DNA from 2 places in the Streptomyces sp. NPDC005070 genome. Region 1 is predicted to be linked to the other one. Evidence: riboswitches for the same ligand, from Rfam matches in the RefSeq annotation. Region 1 holds a riboswitch; the other holds the start of a gene.
The links. Region 1 has a riboswitch for glycine ahead of gcvP (aminomethyl-transferring glycine dehydrogenase). Riboswitches for the same ligand answer to the same signal wherever they lie in the genome.
Positions count from the first base shown of each region.

Region 2: it holds a riboswitch for glycine, as region 1 does, so the genes downstream of both, gcvT (glycine cleavage system aminomethyltransferase GcvT) here and gcvP (aminomethyl-transferring glycine dehydrogenase) in region 1, are expected to answer to the same signal.

Region 1 is NZ_JBSFZS010000045.1:39,989-48,615, reverse strand. Features, by position in the region: gene ACWEBX_RS17680 (DNA polymerase IV) at 1-1,428, shown strand, start outside; gene ACWEBX_RS17675 (PRC-barrel domain-containing protein) at 1,353-1,721, opposite strand; glycine riboswitch at 1,836-1,932, shown strand; gene gcvP (aminomethyl-transferring glycine dehydrogenase) at 2,111-4,996, shown strand; gene ACWEBX_RS17665 (DUF5999 family protein) at 5,133-5,339, opposite strand; gene ACWEBX_RS17660 (hypothetical protein) at 5,736-6,320, opposite strand; gene ACWEBX_RS17655 (glutamate--cysteine ligase) at 6,860-8,377, shown strand; gene ACWEBX_RS17650 (VWA domain-containing protein) at 8,397-8,627, opposite strand, start outside.
Region 2 is NZ_JBSFZS010000075.1:16,727-25,353, reverse strand. Features, by position in the region: gene ACWEBX_RS24215 (ABC transporter permease) at 1-952, opposite strand, end outside; gene ACWEBX_RS24210 (ABC transporter substrate-binding protein) at 1,019-2,770, opposite strand; gene ACWEBX_RS24205 (ABC transporter permease) at 2,830-3,828, opposite strand; gene ACWEBX_RS24200 (enhanced serine sensitivity protein SseB C-terminal domain-containing protein) at 4,305-5,105, opposite strand; gene ACWEBX_RS24195 (enhanced serine sensitivity protein SseB) at 5,333-6,106, opposite strand; gene ACWEBX_RS24190 (AAA family ATPase) at 6,206-6,874, opposite strand; glycine riboswitch at 7,050-7,146, shown strand; glycine riboswitch at 7,147-7,257, shown strand; gene gcvT (glycine cleavage system aminomethyltransferase GcvT) at 7,292-8,425, shown strand; gene gcvH (glycine cleavage system protein GcvH) at 8,611-8,627, shown strand, end outside.

The DNA.
Region 1 (8,627 bases):
CTGCGCGGGAAGGCGGTCGTCGTGGGCGGGCTCGGACCCCGTGGAGTCGTCGCCACCGCGTCCTACGAGGCACGCGTTTTCGGGGTGAACTCCGCGATGCCCATGGCCCAGGCCCGCAGGCGCGCACCGAACGCCGCCTATCTCGTGCCGCGCTTCGGGTTGTACCGAGAGGTCAGCGAGCAGGTGATGGCGCTACTGCGGGCCCTGTCGCCGCTGGTGGAGCCGCTGAGCCTGGACGAGGCGTTCGTGGACCTGGAGGCGGGCGGGGCGGCGTGGGACGAGGCGTCGGCGCGGCTGACCGGCGTCAAGCTGCGTGCGGACATCCGGGCCGTCACGGGGCTCACGGGATCGGTGGGTCTGGCGGCCTCCAAGATGGTGGCGAAGATCGCCTCGGAGCAGGCCAAGCCCGACGGTCTCGTCCTCATCGAGCCGGGCACCGAGCGGGCGCTGCTGGGGCCGATGTCGGTGCGGACGCTGCCGGGTGTGGGGCCGGCCACCGGCGACCATCTGCGCAGGGCCGGCATCACCAGCGTCGAGGAGCTCGCCGAGGCGGGCGAGGACGAGCTCGTACGACTCCTGGGGAAGGCTCACGGGCACGCGCTGTTCGCGATGGCGCTGGCCCACGACGAGCGGCCCGTGGTGGCCGAGCGGGAGACCAAGTCGGTGTCGGTCGAGGACACGTACGACGTGGACATCCACGACCGGGTCCGGGTGGAGCTCGAGGTGCAGCGACTCGCGGACCGGTGCGTGCGGCGGCTGCGCGGGGCCGGACTGTCGGGGCGGACCATCGTGCTGAAGGTCCGCCGGTACGACTTCTCGACGCTGACGCGGTCCGAGACGCTGCGGGGGCCCACGGACGACCCCGGCGTCGTCCGGGAGGCCGCCGCCCGGCTGCTGGAGGGCGTGGACACGACCGGCGGCGTCCGGCTGCTGGGGGTCGGTGTGTCCGGGCTCGCCGACTACACGCAGGAGGACCTGTTCGCGCAGGCACAGGCCGCGGCCGTGGGGGAGCCGGTGGCCGAGAAGCATGCCGGGGACGAGCCGGCCGAGGTGACCGGCGCGGCCGAGGTGGCGGCGGCCGAGCGGAGGTGGCCCTCCGGGCACGACGTGTGTCATGCCGAGTACGGGCATGGCTGGGTGCAGGGGAGCGGGCTGGGGCGGGTCACGGTGCGGTTCGAGACGCCGTACTCCGAGCCCGGCCGGGTGCGGACCTTCCGGACGGACGATCCGCGGCTCGAACCGGCCGACCCGCTGCCGCTGGTGGAGCGAGGACCCGAGGACGCCGGCGGGACGCCGGCGGGCCCCGGGCCGTCGGTGTCAGCGGCCGGGACGCGTGGTCCCGGCCCGGGGGCTCAGGTGTCCTCGGAGCCCGCGAGTCGGCCGAAGTCCCGGTCCGGTGGGGGCGGGGACGCCACGTCGAGGCCGTAGTGGTGGTAGAGCTGGAGCTCCTGTTCGGGGGAGAGATGGCGCCCGACGCCGAAGTCGGGGGCGTCCTTGATCAGGGCCCGGTCGAAGGGGATACGCAGGGTCCCCTCGATGATCTCGCTGGGCTCCAGGGGCACGAAGGCATCCCTGCTGAACAGCCCGGTGCGTATGGCCGCCCACTCCGGGACGCCGGTCGCGTCGTCGAGGTACACCTCGTCGATCGTGCCGATCTTGGTGCCGTTGCTGTCGAACGCCTTGCGGCCGATCAGGTTGCGCGGATCGATGTCGGTCTGCACGGTCCCTCCAGTGGTCGCAAACTCATCCGTAAGTACTACAAAAGAGCACATTTGTGAAGGCGGCCACTCGAGGGCTGTCGGCTTGTCCTCGCTGGTAGGCTGGCAAGCGGCTGCTGATCCCGTGCGGGAGAGTCCTCCGGATTTTCACCGGAGGCGCCGAAGGAGCAACTCCTCCCCGGAATCTCTCAGGCTCACGTACCGCACGGACGAGGTCACTCTGGAAAGCAGGGCGGGTGTCGATGGCCTCCGCTCTCACCGACGGTGAAAGCCGGGTTGTCCGCGGGACCATCCGGTGAAACTCTCAGGTTGAGATGACAGAGGGGGAGGCCGTCGGGGTACCCGTGCCGGGGTGCCCCTCGAAGGTCGCGTCAGACCAGGAGGCCTCCGCCATGACCGCCCCTCGCATTCCGCTCTCCGAGCTCGAACAGGGCATTCCCTTCGAGCAGCGCCACATCGGACCCGACTCCGAAGCACGGGCCAAGATGCTCGCGCAGGTCGGATACGGCTCGCTCGACGAGCTGACGGCCGCCGCGGTGCCGGACGTGATCAAGAACGTCGAGGCCCTGAACCTGCCGGCCGCGCGCACCGAGGCCGAGGTACTGGCCGAGCTTCGCTCCCTCGCGGACCGCAACCAGGTGCTCGGCTCCATGATCGGCCTCGGTTACTACGGTACGTTCACGCCGCCGGTGATCCTGCGCAACGTCATGGAGAACCCGGCCTGGTACACCGCGTACACGCCGTACCAGCCGGAGATCTCGCAGGGCCGTCTCGAGGCGCTGCTGAACTTCCAGACCGTCGTCGCCGAGCTGTCCGGGCTGCCGACCTCCGGCGCCTCCCTCCTCGACGAGGGCACCGCCGCCGCCGAGGCCATGGCGCTGTCCCGCCGCATGGGCAAGAACAAGAAGGGCCTCTTCCTGGTCGACGCGGACGCCCTGCCGCAGACCGTCGCCGTCATAGAGACCCGTGCGGAGCCGACCGGCGTCGAGATCGTCGTCGCCGACCTCGCCGACGGCATCCCGGCCGACCTCGCCGGGCGTGAGATCAACGGCGTGCTGATCCAGTACCCCGGCGCCTCCGGTGCCGTACGCGACATCAAGCCGCTCGTCGAGCAGGCACACGAGCTGGGCGCGGTTGTCACCGTCGCCGCCGACCTGCTCGCCCTGACCCTGCTGACCTCGCCCGGCGAGCTCGGCGCGGACATCGCCGTCGGTACGACGCAGCGCTTCGGCGTGCCGATGGGCTTCGGCGGTCCGCACGCCGGCTACATGGCGGTCCGCGAGAACTTCGCGCGCAGCCTTCCCGGCCGCCTGGTCGGCGTGTCCGTGGACGCCGACGGGCACAAGGCGTACCGCCTCGCCCTGCAGACGCGTGAGCAGCACATCCGCCGGGAGAAGGCGACCAGCAACATCTGCACCGCTCAGGTGCTGCTCGCCGTGATGGCCGGCATGTACGCCGTCTACCACGGCCCCGAGGGCATGCGGACCATCGCACGGCGTACCCACCGCTACGCCACGGTGCTGGCCGCCGGGCTCACCGCCGGCGGCGTCGAGGTCGTCCACGGCGCCTACTTCGACACGCTCACCGTGCGGGTCCCGGGCCGTGCCGCCGCGATCGTGGCCGCCGCCCGCGTCAACGGCGTCAACCTCCACCCCGTCGACGCCGACCAGGTGTCGATCTCGTGCGACGAGACGACCACCCGCGAGCAGCTCGCCGCCGTGTGGAGCGCGTTCGGTGTCGAGGGCGACATCGAGGCGCTGGACGCGAGCACCGAGGACACCCTGCCGGCCGCGCTGCTGCGCACCGACGCGTACCTCACGCACCCCGTGTTCCACGACCACCGCTCCGAGACGGCGATGCTGCGCTACCTGCGCAAGCTCTCCGACCGCGACTACGCGCTCGACCGCGGCATGATCCCGCTGGGCTCCTGCACCATGAAGCTCAACGCGACCACCGAGATGGAGTCGGTCACCTGGCCCGAGTTCGGGCAGCTCCACCCCTTCGTGCCCGCCGAGCAGGCACAGGGCTACCTGACGCTGATCCACGAGCTGGAGGACCAGCTCGCCGAGGTCACCGGCTACGACAAGGTGTCGCTCCAGCCCAACGCCGGTTCGCAGGGCGAGCTGGCCGGTCTGCTGGCCGTCCGCGGCTACCACCGCGCCAACGGCGACGACCAGCGCACCATCTGCCTCATCCCGTCCTCCGCGCACGGCACCAACGCCGCCAGCGCCGTGATGGCCGGTATGAAGGTCGTCGTCGTGAAGACCGCGGACGACGGCGAGATCGACGTCCAGGACCTGCGCGCCAAGATCGAGCAGTACCGCGACGAGCTGTCGGTGCTGATGATCACGTACCCCTCGACGCACGGTGTCTTCGAGGAGCACGTCGCCGACATCTGTGCCCAGGTGCACGAGGCCGGCGGCCAGGTCTACGTCGACGGCGCCAACCTGAACGCCCTGGTGGGTCTCGCCAAGCCGGGTCACTTCGGCGGCGACGTCTCGCACCTGAACCTGCACAAGACCTTCTGCATCCCGCACGGCGGCGGCGGCCCCGGCGTCGGCCCGGTCGGTGTGCGCGCACACCTGGCGCCGTACCTCCCGAACCACCCGCTCCAGCCCGAGGCGGGTCCCGAGACCGGCGTCGGCCCGATCTCGGCCGCTCCCTGGGGTTCCGCGGGCATCCTGCCCATCTCGTGGTCGTACGTCCGGCTGATGGGCGGCGAGGGCCTCAAGCGCGCCACGCAGGTGGCCGTGCTCTCCGCCAACTACATCGCCAAGCGCCTGGAGCCGCACTACCCGGTGCTGTACACCGGCCCCGGCGGTCTGGTCGCGCACGAGTGCATCATCGACCTGCGTCCGCTCACCAAGGCGACCGGCGTCAGTGTCGACGACATCGCCAAGCGTCTGATCGACTACGGCTTCCACGCGCCGACGATGTCGTTCCCGGTGGCCGGCACGCTGATGATCGAGCCGACCGAGTCCGAGGATCTGGGCGAGGTCGACCGGTTCTGCGACGCGATGATCGCGATCCGCGCGGAGATCGAGAAGGTCGGCAGCGGCGAGTGGTCCGTGGACGACAACCCGCTGCGCGGGGCGCCGCACACGGCCGCCGCGCTCGGCGGCGACTGGGAGCACCCGTACAGCCGCGAGGTGGCCGTCTTCCCGGCCGGTGTCTCGGCCGCCGACAAGTACTGGCCGCCGGTGCGCCGCATCGACCAGGCGTACGGCGACCGGAACCTCGTCTGCTCCTGCCCGCCGCTGGACGCCTACGAGGACTGATCAGCGCTCGGCACGTGGACGGCTACGAGGAGTGATCGTCCTCGGACATGCGTCGGGGCCGGTTCGGAGAGTGCGTCTCCGGGCCGGCCCCTCGTGTGTCTGGGCGGCCTGTCACGGCCGCCCGGGGTCGTGCGGCTCAGGCGGCCGTCATCACCTGCGCGCCGCCCAGCGGGCGGTGCGGGGCGATGATCTGACCGTCCGGCAGGAGCTCACCGGTGTCCTCGAAGAGCAGAACGCCGTTGCACAGCAGGCTCCATCCCTGCTCCGGGTGATGCGCCACAAGGCGGGCGGACTCCCGGTCGGCTGATTCGGCTGCGGGACACAGTGGCTGGTGCTGGCACATGGATGGGATCTTTCGCTGGGTCGAGATGTGAGTGATGGCTGTGGTGTCAGTCTTGCGGCTCGAGGTACTCATCGCCGCCCCCCGTTTGATGTGTGGTCTGGAACCCAGTGTTGCCCCACGGGCGCCAATCCGCAGGGATTTGAGGGCACCGCTTCTCACAGGTTGATGACGCATCACCCGTGCGGAGGGTTCACCCCAACTGCGCTGTCCTTTCGGGTGGTTCGAGGTAGCCGGATCGGGCTAGTCCGGTTGGGCGTGGAGCGCGTTTCTCCTCGTACGAGCGGTCTTCAGCGCTAACGAGCGAGCCGCTCTCCGGGTTCGTGACAGCGCCGTGCCCCGCGGCAGGTTTACCCGTGTGGGGCACGGCTGCGGGGCACGGGAGCGTGGATCGGGGGTTCAGGCGGGCGAGCTGAGCAGCGGTGCCGGGGTGACCCGGTGGGTGAGGACCGGCAGCAGTTCGGCGACGAGGTGCGGCCGGTGCGCGGCGATGCCGGGCGGGGCGGGTGCGAGCGGGACCAGGAGGTCGGTGGCGGCCGGATGGCCGGTGGCACCGTCCGCGGCGCAGTCGCCGTGCAGCCAGAGCGTCAGCATGTACAGCTCCGGCACGGACAGCAGCCGTGCCTGGTAGGGCTGTTGCATGGTCTCGGCCTGTCGCAGGGCGCGCTCGGTCGCGGTGATGTACGGGCCCTCGAAGAAGCGGGAGAAGGCCCAGCCGTCCGGGGTCAGCATGGTGTCGGCGGCGGCCACCGCGCGGTCGCCGCAACGGATCAGGAAACGCCACCCGGCGAGCCGGGTGGCGGAGGCGCCCTCGGGAGTGATGCGGTCCAGGACGTGGACGGGCAGCGGGAGTTCGGGGGTGACGGGTCCCTGTGCCAGGCGCAGGGACGGGGTACGGGCTTCGCGGACAGCGGTGGGGGAACCGAGTGCCGTGAGTACGGTGCGCAGGGCGGGCGCGGGAGCCGGGGGTACGTGCAGCGGCATGGTGGGTCGCCTCTCATTCGACAGGCACAGTGGCGCGAGGGCGGGGGCGGACGGCGCTGTCAGCTCTCGGGTCAGAGGGGCGAGGGGTCTGGATCTGCCGACAGGGTGTCGCCTGCCGTCGTCACCGTGACGACAGGACCTAGGACCGTGAGCGCCAACTCTCTGCCTCGGTAGCGGAGTTTATACGACGCGTGTTCAGCCGGTGTTTCGTCTAGTCGCCCCGAATTCGAAGAGCAAGTCGATATCCGGTCGGCGAAATGCGGGATTCATCCCGGTTCTGCGCGATCGAATCGCAGTGACCTCGGAATGCTTCGCCCGAGCGGTCGGCCGATTCTCGTCGGTGTTTTTCACGAGATCGTTCCGGCCGGTAAACTTGCTGAATGCTCCATGCCCGGTGAATGTGCCCGGGGCCGATGTCCAGACTAGCGGTCGAAGAGCCCGCGCGGGACGTTATGGATCGTGTTGCCTGGGCATCATCCCCCGTGACCCGGGACGCCAGGGCCGGAAGTCGGCCTGCCCATCCGAGGAGGGACACTTCGATGGGGGAGAAGGTCGTGGCAGGGACGTTCGGCCTGTCCGATCGGCAGCGCCACCGCGACAAGCTCCGACAGTGCCTGACGGGGCTGGAGCGACTGCTGGAGGAGAAGAGGTTCGACCGTCCGAAGAATCTGATGGGCCTGGAGATCGAATTGAATCTCGCGGGGCCCGACGGCTTGCCCAGAATGATGAACGGGCAAGTACTCGAAAGGATTGCGAGCCGCGATTTCCAAACAGAACTCGCCATGTTCAACCTGGAAGTCAACATAGCCCCACACCGGTTGGGCGGCCGGGTATTCGACCGGCTCGCCGAGGAGATCCGCACCTCGCTCGCCTATGCCCACCGAAAAGCCAGTGAGGTCGATGCCGGAATCGTCATGATCGGTATTCTGCCGACGCTCGGGCAGGACGATCTGGTGTCCTCCAACCTGTCGGAGGCCGACCGTTACACGCTGCTCAACGACCAGATCGTGGCCGCGCGCGGAGAGGATTTCGCACTCGACATCGACGGGGTGGAGCGGCTGGTCTGCAGGTCGGCGTCCATCGCGCCCGAAGCCGCCTGTACCTCCGTGCAGTTGCACCTCCAGGTCACGCCGGGCCGGTTCGCGGACGTGTGGAACGCGGCGCAGGCGGTCGCGGCCGCGCAGGTCGCGATCGGCGCCAACTCGCCCTTCCTGTTCGGGCGCGAGCTGTGGCGGGAGTCGAGGCCCCCGCTCTTCCAGCAGTCCACCGACACCCGGCCGCCGGAGCTGCAGGCGCAGGGGGTCCGGCCGCGCACCTGGTTCGGCGAACGGTGGGTCACCTCGGCGTACGACCTCTTCGAGGAGAACCTGCGGTTCTTCCCGCCTCTGCTGCCCTTCTGCGACGAGGAGGATCCGCTCGGCGTCCTCGACGCCGGGGGCGTGCCCAAGCTGGCCGAACTGGTGCTGCACAACGGCACGGTGTACCGCTGGAACCGGCCCGTGTACGGCATCGCCGACGGCGTCCCGCATCTGCGCGTCGAGAACCGGGTGCTGCCCGCGGGACCGACCGTCACCGACGTCATCGCCAACGCGGCCTTCTACTACGGCCTGGTCCGTGCGCTCGCCGAGGAGCAGCGTCCGGTGTGGACCCGGCTGTCCTTCGAGGCGGCCGCCGCCAACTTCGACGCGGCCTGCCGGCACGGCATCGACGCGCGCCTGGAGTGGCCGCGACGCGGCCGCTACGGCGGGACCACGCAGGTGGACGCGGCCAACCTGGTGCGCGACGAGCTGCTGCCGCTGGCCGCCGCGGGCCTGGACGCGTGGGGCATCGAACCCGCCGACCGTGACCTCTACCTAGGGGTGATCGAGGACCGGTGCCGGCTGCGCGTCAACGGCGCGACCTGGCAGGCGGCCACCTTCCACCGGGCCCTGGAGAAGGGGCTCGGCCGGGAGGCCGCGCTGGCCGCGACGACGCGGCGCTACGGCGAGCTGATGCATCTCGGTGAGCCCGTGCACACATGGCCGGTCGGGCTGCCGGAGCCGGTTCCGCTGGGGTGAGGCTCCGGGTGGGCCGCGGTCAGCTCGGGCTGCCCGCGCCCGCCGCCGTGATCGCCTTGAGCATCGCCGCGTGGATCTGCGAGGGCTCGTTGACCCGCTGGCCGGAGCCGCCGGTCGCCCGGGCGATCTCGTCGACCTCCCGGCGGTCGCTGTCGGGGCCCACCGCGATGGCGATGAGCGGCACCGGGCGCTCCGGGTCGGCCAGTTTCTGCAGCTCGGTGATGAGTTCGGACCGGGAGATGCTGCCGGG
Region 2 (8,627 bases), on a different contig from region 1:
TTGCCACGACGACGAAGAGCGCGGCGAGAAGAGTCACACCGAGGATCTTCGGCAGGTCGTTGTCGGTGATGCCCTGCACCGCGTACTGGCCGATGCCGTGCAGGGAGAACACGGATTCGGTGATCACGGCACCGCCGAGCAACAGACCGAGGTCCATGCCGAAGACGGTGATGATCGGGGTGAGAGCGGCGCGCAGTCCGTGCCGGACCACGACCTTGCGCTCGCGCAGGCCCTTGGCGCGGGCCGTGCGGATGAAGTCCTCGTTCATCGTCTCCAGCATGCCCGAGCGGGTGAGCCGCGCGTAGATGGCGGAGTACAGGAGCGCCAGAGAACACCACGCGGGGAAGAGGGTGTTGGCCCATTCCGCGGGGTTCTCGGTGAGCGGGACATAGGTGCGGCCGAAGATCGGCCAGTTGACGGTGAAGAGCAGCAGCGCCAGGTTGCCCGTGAAGAACATGGGCAGCGAGACACCGGCGAGCGCGATGCCCATGAAGGCGCGGTCGAAGATCGAACGCGGCTTGAGGGCGGAGATCACACCCGCGGCCACACCGGACAGCAGCCACAGCACCGCGGCACCCGCGGCGAGCGACAGGGTCACCGGAAGACGCGAGGTGAGGTCCGGCCAGACGGCCTGGTGGGTCTTGAAGGAGTACCCGAAGCACGGCGCGTCACAGTGCGCCGTGGTGGGACCCAGGTCGTAGGTAGCGCCGCTGACGATCCCCTTGATGAAGTGCCAGTACTGGACGTAGACGGGCTGGTCCAGACCGAGGTTGTGCTTGACCGCGATGATGTCGGCCTTCGTCGGGCTCTTCCCGATGTACTGCTGCGCGAGCTGGTCGGGCGTCTGGCCGGCCAGTCTGGGCAGCAGGAAGAAGATGGCGAAGGTGACCGCGGAGACGACCAGGAGCAGGATCGCTGCCGCTGCCGTCCGACGGAGGATGTACGAAATCACGGGGATCGGCGCTGGTGCCCGCGGGCTGAGCCCGCGGGCACCAATGCCTTCACCTGCCTTCCGGGGCTACTTCTTCGTGGTGCCGATGTTGAGGTAGTCGTACTGACCGCTGAAGGCCGCCGTGGAGACCAGGTTGGTCGCGTACTGCGGGCGGGCCAGCAGAACCTTGAAGTAGGTCAGCGGCACGAGGACGGCGTCGTCCATGGTCTTCTTGTCGATCTCGGTGTAGAGGGCGTTCCGCGCGGCGGGGTCCTCCGTGCCGATCGCCTTCTCGAGGAGGGCGTTGACGTCCTTGTTGTCGTACTGCGACAGGTTGGTGTTACCGGAAGCGCCGATCGCGGAACCGTTCAGGATCTGCTGCTGGAAGCCGTAGCCGGAAGGCCAGTCGGCACCCCACTGCATCATGATCAGACCGATGTTGTTCTTCTCGGTGAACTTCGGGACACCCGCGTAGTCGGTGAAGTACTTGCCCGACGGGTACTGCTTCAGGCTGGCGTTGATGCCGGCCTTCTTCAGCGAGGCGATGATCGCCGTGGCGGCGTCGATCTCCTGCGGGCGGTCGCTGCGCGCGGAGATGTTGGTGTTGATGCTCTCCTTGCCACAGGCCTTGAGCTGCTCCTTGGCCTTGGCGGCGTCACCCGTGTTGCCGGCGGACGCGTAGACGTCCGACTTGGCGTAGCCCGGGATGTCCGGCGGGAGAACCGTGGAGGCGATGTCGCCGCGGATCGGGCCGCCCTCGGCCGTCTGGACCGAGACCTTGTCGATCGCGAACTGCACGGCCTTGCGGCACGCGACGTTGTCGAACGGCTTCACCTTGGTGTTGATCGCCATGTAGACCAGACGGCCACCGTAGGTGTTGTCCGTGTTGGCCTTCTTGGCGGCGGAGGTGAGCACGTCCGCCTGGGTCGCGGCCTGGACACCGCCACCACCGAGGTCGATCGCGTCGCCCGCGAGGACGTCCTTGTCGATCGTCTCGGCGTTGACCTTCAGGTTGACGACGATCTTGTCCGGGTACTGCTTGCGCAGCGGGTCGGTCGCCGCGTCCCAGTTCTCGTTGCGCACGAGGACGGCCTGCTTGCCGTCGGCGTAGCTCTGGAACTTGTACGAGCCCGAGGACACGATGTTCTTGACGTAGTCGACGCCGTTGTCCTTGGCCTGCGGGACCGGAGCCGTCTGCGGCGAGGCGACCAGGTAGTCGAACTCCTGGAAGGCCGTCTTCAGGTGGAAGACGACGGTGGTGTCGTCCGGGGTCTCGATGGACGAGAGGCCCTTGGCGCTCTTGTCCTTGTAGGGACCCTTGTACTTGTCGCCGCCCACGAGGAACTGCTGGAAGTAGTTCGGACCGAGGGAGAGCACGTCACGCGCGAAGTTGGAGCGCTCGACCGCGTACTTGACGTCCTTGGACGTGATCGCGGAGCCGTCCTGGTACTTCAGGCCCGAACGCAGCTTGTACGTCCAGGTCTTGCCGCCGTCGCTCGGGACACCCTTGGAGGCCGCGAGGTCCGGGACAAGGGTGTTGCCCTTCTCGCCGGCGCCGGGCTGGAACGTCATCAGCGGGCGCGCGTACAGGCGGCTGAGGTTGTACATGTACGCGTAGTACGTGTTGCCCGGGTCGAAGGAGTCCGGCACGTCCGAGTACTCGTACGTGACCGTGCCCCCCTTCTTGGTGGAGGCGTTGACGACGTCCTTGGTCGCTGCGTTGGCCCCAGCTGACTTCGTGTTGTCGGTGTTCTTGTTGTCATCGGCCTTGCTGCAGCCTGCAACGAGCAGACTCGCGGAGCCGATGGCCGCAATGGCGGCCAGCGTTGACCTACGCATGATGGGCGGGTTCCCCTCCATTGTCGGAAACTTGGTGATCTCTCGGTGACCGTCAGGCATCAGCGGCTGCGCGGGTCGAGAGCGTCGCGGAGACCGTCGCCCAGAAGGTTGAAGGCGAGGACGGTCACGAAGATGGCGAGGCCGGGCACGATCATGAACTGCGGGTCGACCTCGTAGTAGGTGACCGCTTCACGGAGCATGCCGCCCCAGGATGCCTGCGGGGGCTGGATACCGACCCCGAGGAAGCTCAGGGAAGCCTCGAAGAGGATGTTGGTCGGGATGAGCAGCGTCGAGTAGACGATGATCGGGCCGACCAGGTTGGGCAGCAGCTCCCGGAACAGGATGTACGGGCCCTTGGCCCCCATGCCCCGGGAGGCGTCCACGAATTCCCGCTCGCGCAGGGCCAGGGTCTGACCGCGCACGATGCGGCCCAGGTAGGGCCAGTTGAAGAAGCCGATCACGAAGATCAGCACGCTCAGGTGGAGCGGGAGCCCTTCGAGGCCGAAGGCGCCGCCCTGCAGGGTGGCGGAGATGGCGATCGCGAAGAGCAGGAGGGGGAAGGCGAGGAAGGTGTCCATCAGGCGGCTGATGATCGAGTCGACGCGCCCGCCGTAGAAGCCCGCGACGACGCCCAGGATCGCGCCGATCACGTTCGACAGGATGGTGGCGCCGAAGGCGACGACCAGCGACACCCAGGAGCCCTCCAGGAGGCGGGTGGCGAGGTCACGGCCGAACTTCGGGTCGACACCGAGCGGGTGGTCCGCGCTCATGCCGCCCATCCCGCCCTTGGGCAGCGAGGTGTTGGCGTCGATCAGGTCCTGGTGGAAGGCGTTCGGGTCCAGCCCCAGCATCGACTGGATGGGCCGGGCGAGGATGGCCATCAGGATGAGCAGGACGACGATGACACCGCCGGCGACCGCCACCTTGTCGCGCTTGAAGCGCGTCCAGGCGATCTGTCCCAGGGAACGGCCCTCGATCCGCCCCTTGCCGGCTCCGGCAAGCACAGCCTCAGGCTGAGCCTCCGACGCCGCCGCGGTGGTCTCGATCGGTGCGGTCACAGTGACCCGACCCCTCTCGCCGGTGGTGACCGGCCTACGACTGCCGCTGTCTGCGGCTTGGTTCACTTGCTCGCCGGGAAGTTGACCGCAGATGGTGCGGTCCGGTGACCCGGCTGATGATTCGGCTTGCACTCGCTCACAGGATCGACAACCCCGTGTCTGATGGGCGAGTCTTCAGTGCCGCCACGATCAGTTGCCAGGCCTCATGGAGAAACTATGCGCAACCGTGATGCTTGTTGGGGGATTCCGTTATCCGAACAGTGGGTAACGGGAGTCGGACGACTGCCAATTGAGCTCGAAGGCCTCGAAAGAGTCTTTTTGATCAGAAGTCCCGCCAAAATGGGACAATCGGCGCATCTGTCCGCTTCCCCGCAGGTCAGCAGCATGGAACGCACGCCTCGTGAAGGCCGTGTGCAGAATCATGATGCCAGCCGTTCTCGCACTGGCATCCGACAGGTCCGGGATTCGGGACGCCCTCAGTAGCCGCCGCGGGCCGGCGGATAGCCGTAACCGCCCGCGGTCGGCGCCTGCGCCGGAGCGGCGTGCGCCTCGCGGTCGTAGAACGGGCGTGCGTTCGCACGCAGCCACATCGCCACCGGATCGAACTCGTCCGACATCGCGACGGTGGAGACGGGCAGGCCGTCCGGAACCGCGCCGATGGACTGCTGCATCATCGCCCGCACCGAGTCGACGGCGGGCGGCGAGGTGTCGTACACATCCAGGCCGATGGCCAAATACGGCGCCCCGAGCGTGGGTTGGACCCAGGCCCGGCGCAACGACCGTACGGCCGGGGTCAGATGGGCGTTCTGCGTGATCAGGGCGTAGAACTGCGGGATCTCGATGGCCGGTTCGGACAGTCGCAGCGGGCCCGCGGGCTGCCGCTCCAGGCCTGTGGCGATACGGCGCAGATCCAGCCACGGAATGCCGAGGCCACCGTTCGGGGCGTGCGGGTTGAGCCAGAGGCCGAAGTGGTCCGGGTACAGGGTGCGGGCGACGTCCAGCCCGTCCACGACCTCGTAACTGCGGTTCCAGCCACTGGCCGAGAGCTCCTGGGCGGAGGTGACGCAGGGCGCGTAACCGAAGCCGTCCACCTGCATGTTGCCGTACTGGGCGTCCGGGGAGCCGGCCTGGCCGTGCCACAGCAGCATCCACACCTGGCCGGACGACGGGGTCGCGAGCGCGCGAAGGAGCGCCTCGTAGGCGTCATAACGCCCGGGGGTCACCTGGCGCAGCATGTGCTCGACCTGCCCGGCCGCGGCCGTGCCCGACGCGCTCACCTTCAACCGCCCCTTCGCGAACAATTCACGACGAACTCATCCCTTACGCCCGAGGCGCCGGTTACCGACATGCGTCAACACCTCGACAAGGCCATGAAACCAGCTTATGCGGCGATCGTGCTCCGCCGGGGGAAGCAGTCGAGAGCCGGGAACCGCCGCGCGGGGCGGCGGGAGGCCCCGCGCGGCGGACGTGCGCACCCGTGGGGCACCCCCGTCACCCGCGCCGTTCAGTGACCGTGCTGGTAGAAGGGCCGCACCGTCGCCCGCATCCACTCGCCGACCGGGTCCTGCGCCACGTCGAGAAGAACCAGGTTCACCGGAATGTTCACCGGGACCCGGCCGAGGGCGCGGCCCAGGGCGTCCAGGGGCAGCGCGCGCGCGTCGCCCTCCCACACCGAGAGCTCGACGCCGATGAACATGACCGGGGCGTCGCCCTCCACGCTGGCCAGACAGCGCCGCGCGCTCAGGACGACACCGGTGGCGGCGAACTCCGCCGAGGCAGCGGCCAGGAAGTCCATCGGATCGTCCTGCCAGTCGGGCTCGAAGAGCCGCACACGGCCGCCGCTGGCCGCCCCGTCCAGCTCGGACCGCCCGGCCCTGCACAGCTCGGCGACGGCAGGCGGCGGCAGCGGCACGCCGACCACGCCGTCCGGGTTCACCACGATGCCGACCTGCGGGGGGAGCCCGCGGGCGAACTCCACGGCGGGCGCGATCGTGTACGACATGTGACCGCCGACGACCTGGCGGAACTGCTCCTCCGAGCTGAAGACGGGGACGTGGACCTGCCCGCCGATGTCCATCGTGGGCAGATCGAGCGGACCGCTCTGCGGGCCGCCGCCGTTGGGCAGCGGCACCCACACGAAGCTGCGGCCGAGCACCTCGACGATACGGGCGGCCGCCGAGGGCCCGGGCACGCCGAGGGAGGCGGACAACACCTCCTCCAGCTCGTTGCCGGGCCAACCGCCGTGCGGATGGGGGTGCGCCTGTGCCGGAAAGTCCATCTGTCTACCGTCCGCTTCGAACCATTGTTCCGGCTGGTTAGGTTAGTGGGCCGCCACGGCGGGTCAGTGGCCGAAGCCGATCCCGCGGCGCGCTGCCGGTCAGTGGCCGAAGTCGATCCTGTGCAGCACGTCCGCCGCGTCACGGTCGATCAGCACCGCGGAGCCGCATCCCTCGGGCAGGTCTCCCCGCTCGGCGGAGCGCAGCAGCCGGGCGACCCCACCGCGATGGCGGGCGAAGGCGTAGCGCGAGACGCCCCGGCCGCGATCGCGCTGGCCGTCCAGCGCGGTGCCGGGCGTGACGTCGAGCAGCAGCAGGTGCAGCGCCCCGCCGCGGCGCCGGGCCTCGCGGGCGAGCCAGCGGCGCACCCAGGCCTGCGTGCCGCAGTCGTGCACGACGAGTCCGCCGCCCTCGCGCAGGGCGCGGCGCAGGCCGGCGTAGTGCGCGAGGCGGACGAGGGGGCGGTAGAGCGCGTACGGCAGGCGCCCGGACATCCGGCCGTCCCAGCGGTCGCGGGTGTCCTGGGAGTCGACGCGCGCGCCCAGCACGGCCCGCCGCATCAGCGTCGACTTGCCGCTCCCGGGCAGTCCGCTGACCACGACCACGTCGTGCGCCCCGAAGCGGAGACCGTGCGGACTGTGCCCGACCCGGTCACGGAGGTCCCGCACGACGGCCGCGGCACGCGGTCCGCGGGCCTCCCGGGCCGGTGCGCCGGGCTGCTCGGGCAGTGCGAGACCCGAGGTCGTCGCGTACGCCGTGGTCCTGTTCACCGTGACCGTCCTCCCCTTCGATGTGGAGTCCCATCCCCGTCGAGTGTAAAGAGAAGGTAATGCCCGGCGCTTCCTCTTTTCGTACGCGGACTGCCACAGCACGGTCACAGATGGCGGGCTGCCGTGATCCGACAGCGCGTGCGATGATGGCCGCGCCAACTGCATACCGGCCGCTTGAATCCGCGCGGGAGAGTCCTGGGTACGTGTACCCGGGCGCCGAAGGAGCAAGTCCCTCCCTTGAATCTCTCAGGCACCGTTACCGCGCGGGCGAGGCACATCTGAAAAGCGGGCCGCTCCGTCGGCCCCACCCAAGGTGCAAGTCAGGACCACCGATTCGTGGGGTCTTGATGAACCTCTCAGGTTCCGATGACAGATGGGGAGGAACGACCTCGCCGTCATGCCCTGGGAGCCAGACCGATGAGCAGCAACGCACCCCGTCACACCGCGCTCGATGCCCTGCATCGTTCGCTCGGCGCGACCATGACCGACTTCGCGGGCTGGGACATGCCCCTGCGCTACGGCTCGGAGCGCGACGAGCACCTCGCCGTCCGCACGAAGGCCGGTCTCTTCGACCTCTCCCACATGGGCGAGATCACCGTCACCGGACCTCAGGCGGCGGACCTCCTGAACCACGCGCTGGTCGGCAACATCGCCACCGTCGGCGTCGGCCGCGCCCGCTACACCATGATCTGCCAGGAGGACGGCGGCATCCTGGACGACCTGATCGTCTACCGGCTCGCCGAGCACGAGGCCGGTTCCGCTCACTACATGGTCGTCGCCAACGCCTCCAACGCCCAGGTCGTGCTGGACGCCCTGACCGAGCGCGCCGCCGGTTTCGACGCCGAGGTGCGCGACGACCGTGACGCGTACGCGCTGATCGCCGTGCAGGGCCCCGAGTCCCCCGGCATCCTCAAGGCGGTCACCGACGCCGACCTCGACGGCCTGAAGTACTACGCGGGCCTGCCGGGCACGGTGGCCGGCGTCCCGGCCCTGATCGCCCGCACCGGCTACACGGGTGAGGACGGCTTCGAGCTGTTCGTCGCCCCCGCCGACGCCGAGAAGGTGTGGCAGGCCCTGACCGACGCGGGCACCCCGGCCGGTCTCGTCCCCTGCGGTCTCTCCTGCCGCGACACGCTGCGCCTGGAGGCGGGCATGCCGCTGTACGGGCACGAGCTGACCACCTCGCTGACCCCGTTCGACGCCGGCCTCGGCCGGGTCGTGAAGTTCGAGAAGGACGGCGACTTCGTGGGGCGCGCGGCACTCGAGGCCGCCGCCGCCCGCGCCGAGCAGAACCCGCCGCGGGTCCTCGTCGGCCTGATCGCCGAGGGCCGCCGTGTGCCGCGCGCCGGGTTCTCGGTCGTCGCCGGCGGTGAGGTGATCGGCGAGGTCACCTCCGGCGCCCCCTCCCCCACGCTGGGCAAGCCGATCGCGATGGCGTACGTCGACGCCGCGCACGCCGCGCCGGGCACGACCGGTGTGGGTGTCGACATCCGGGGCAGCCACGAACCGTACGAGGTCGTGGCGCTGCCGTTCTACAAGCGCCAGAAGTGACACTGGTCCGCAGGGGCCGGACATGACACGGACGCCTTCCGGGCGCCGCCACTGACGGATGCCCCCGCGGGGCTCCGGCACTGACGGGCGCCCGCCGGGGCGCCGGACGTGACCCTGGGCACATCCGCCCGGTCACCCACGCTTCCCTCCATCAGCACTCCACCGCGTACAGGAGAATTCAGGTCATGAGCAACCCCCAGAC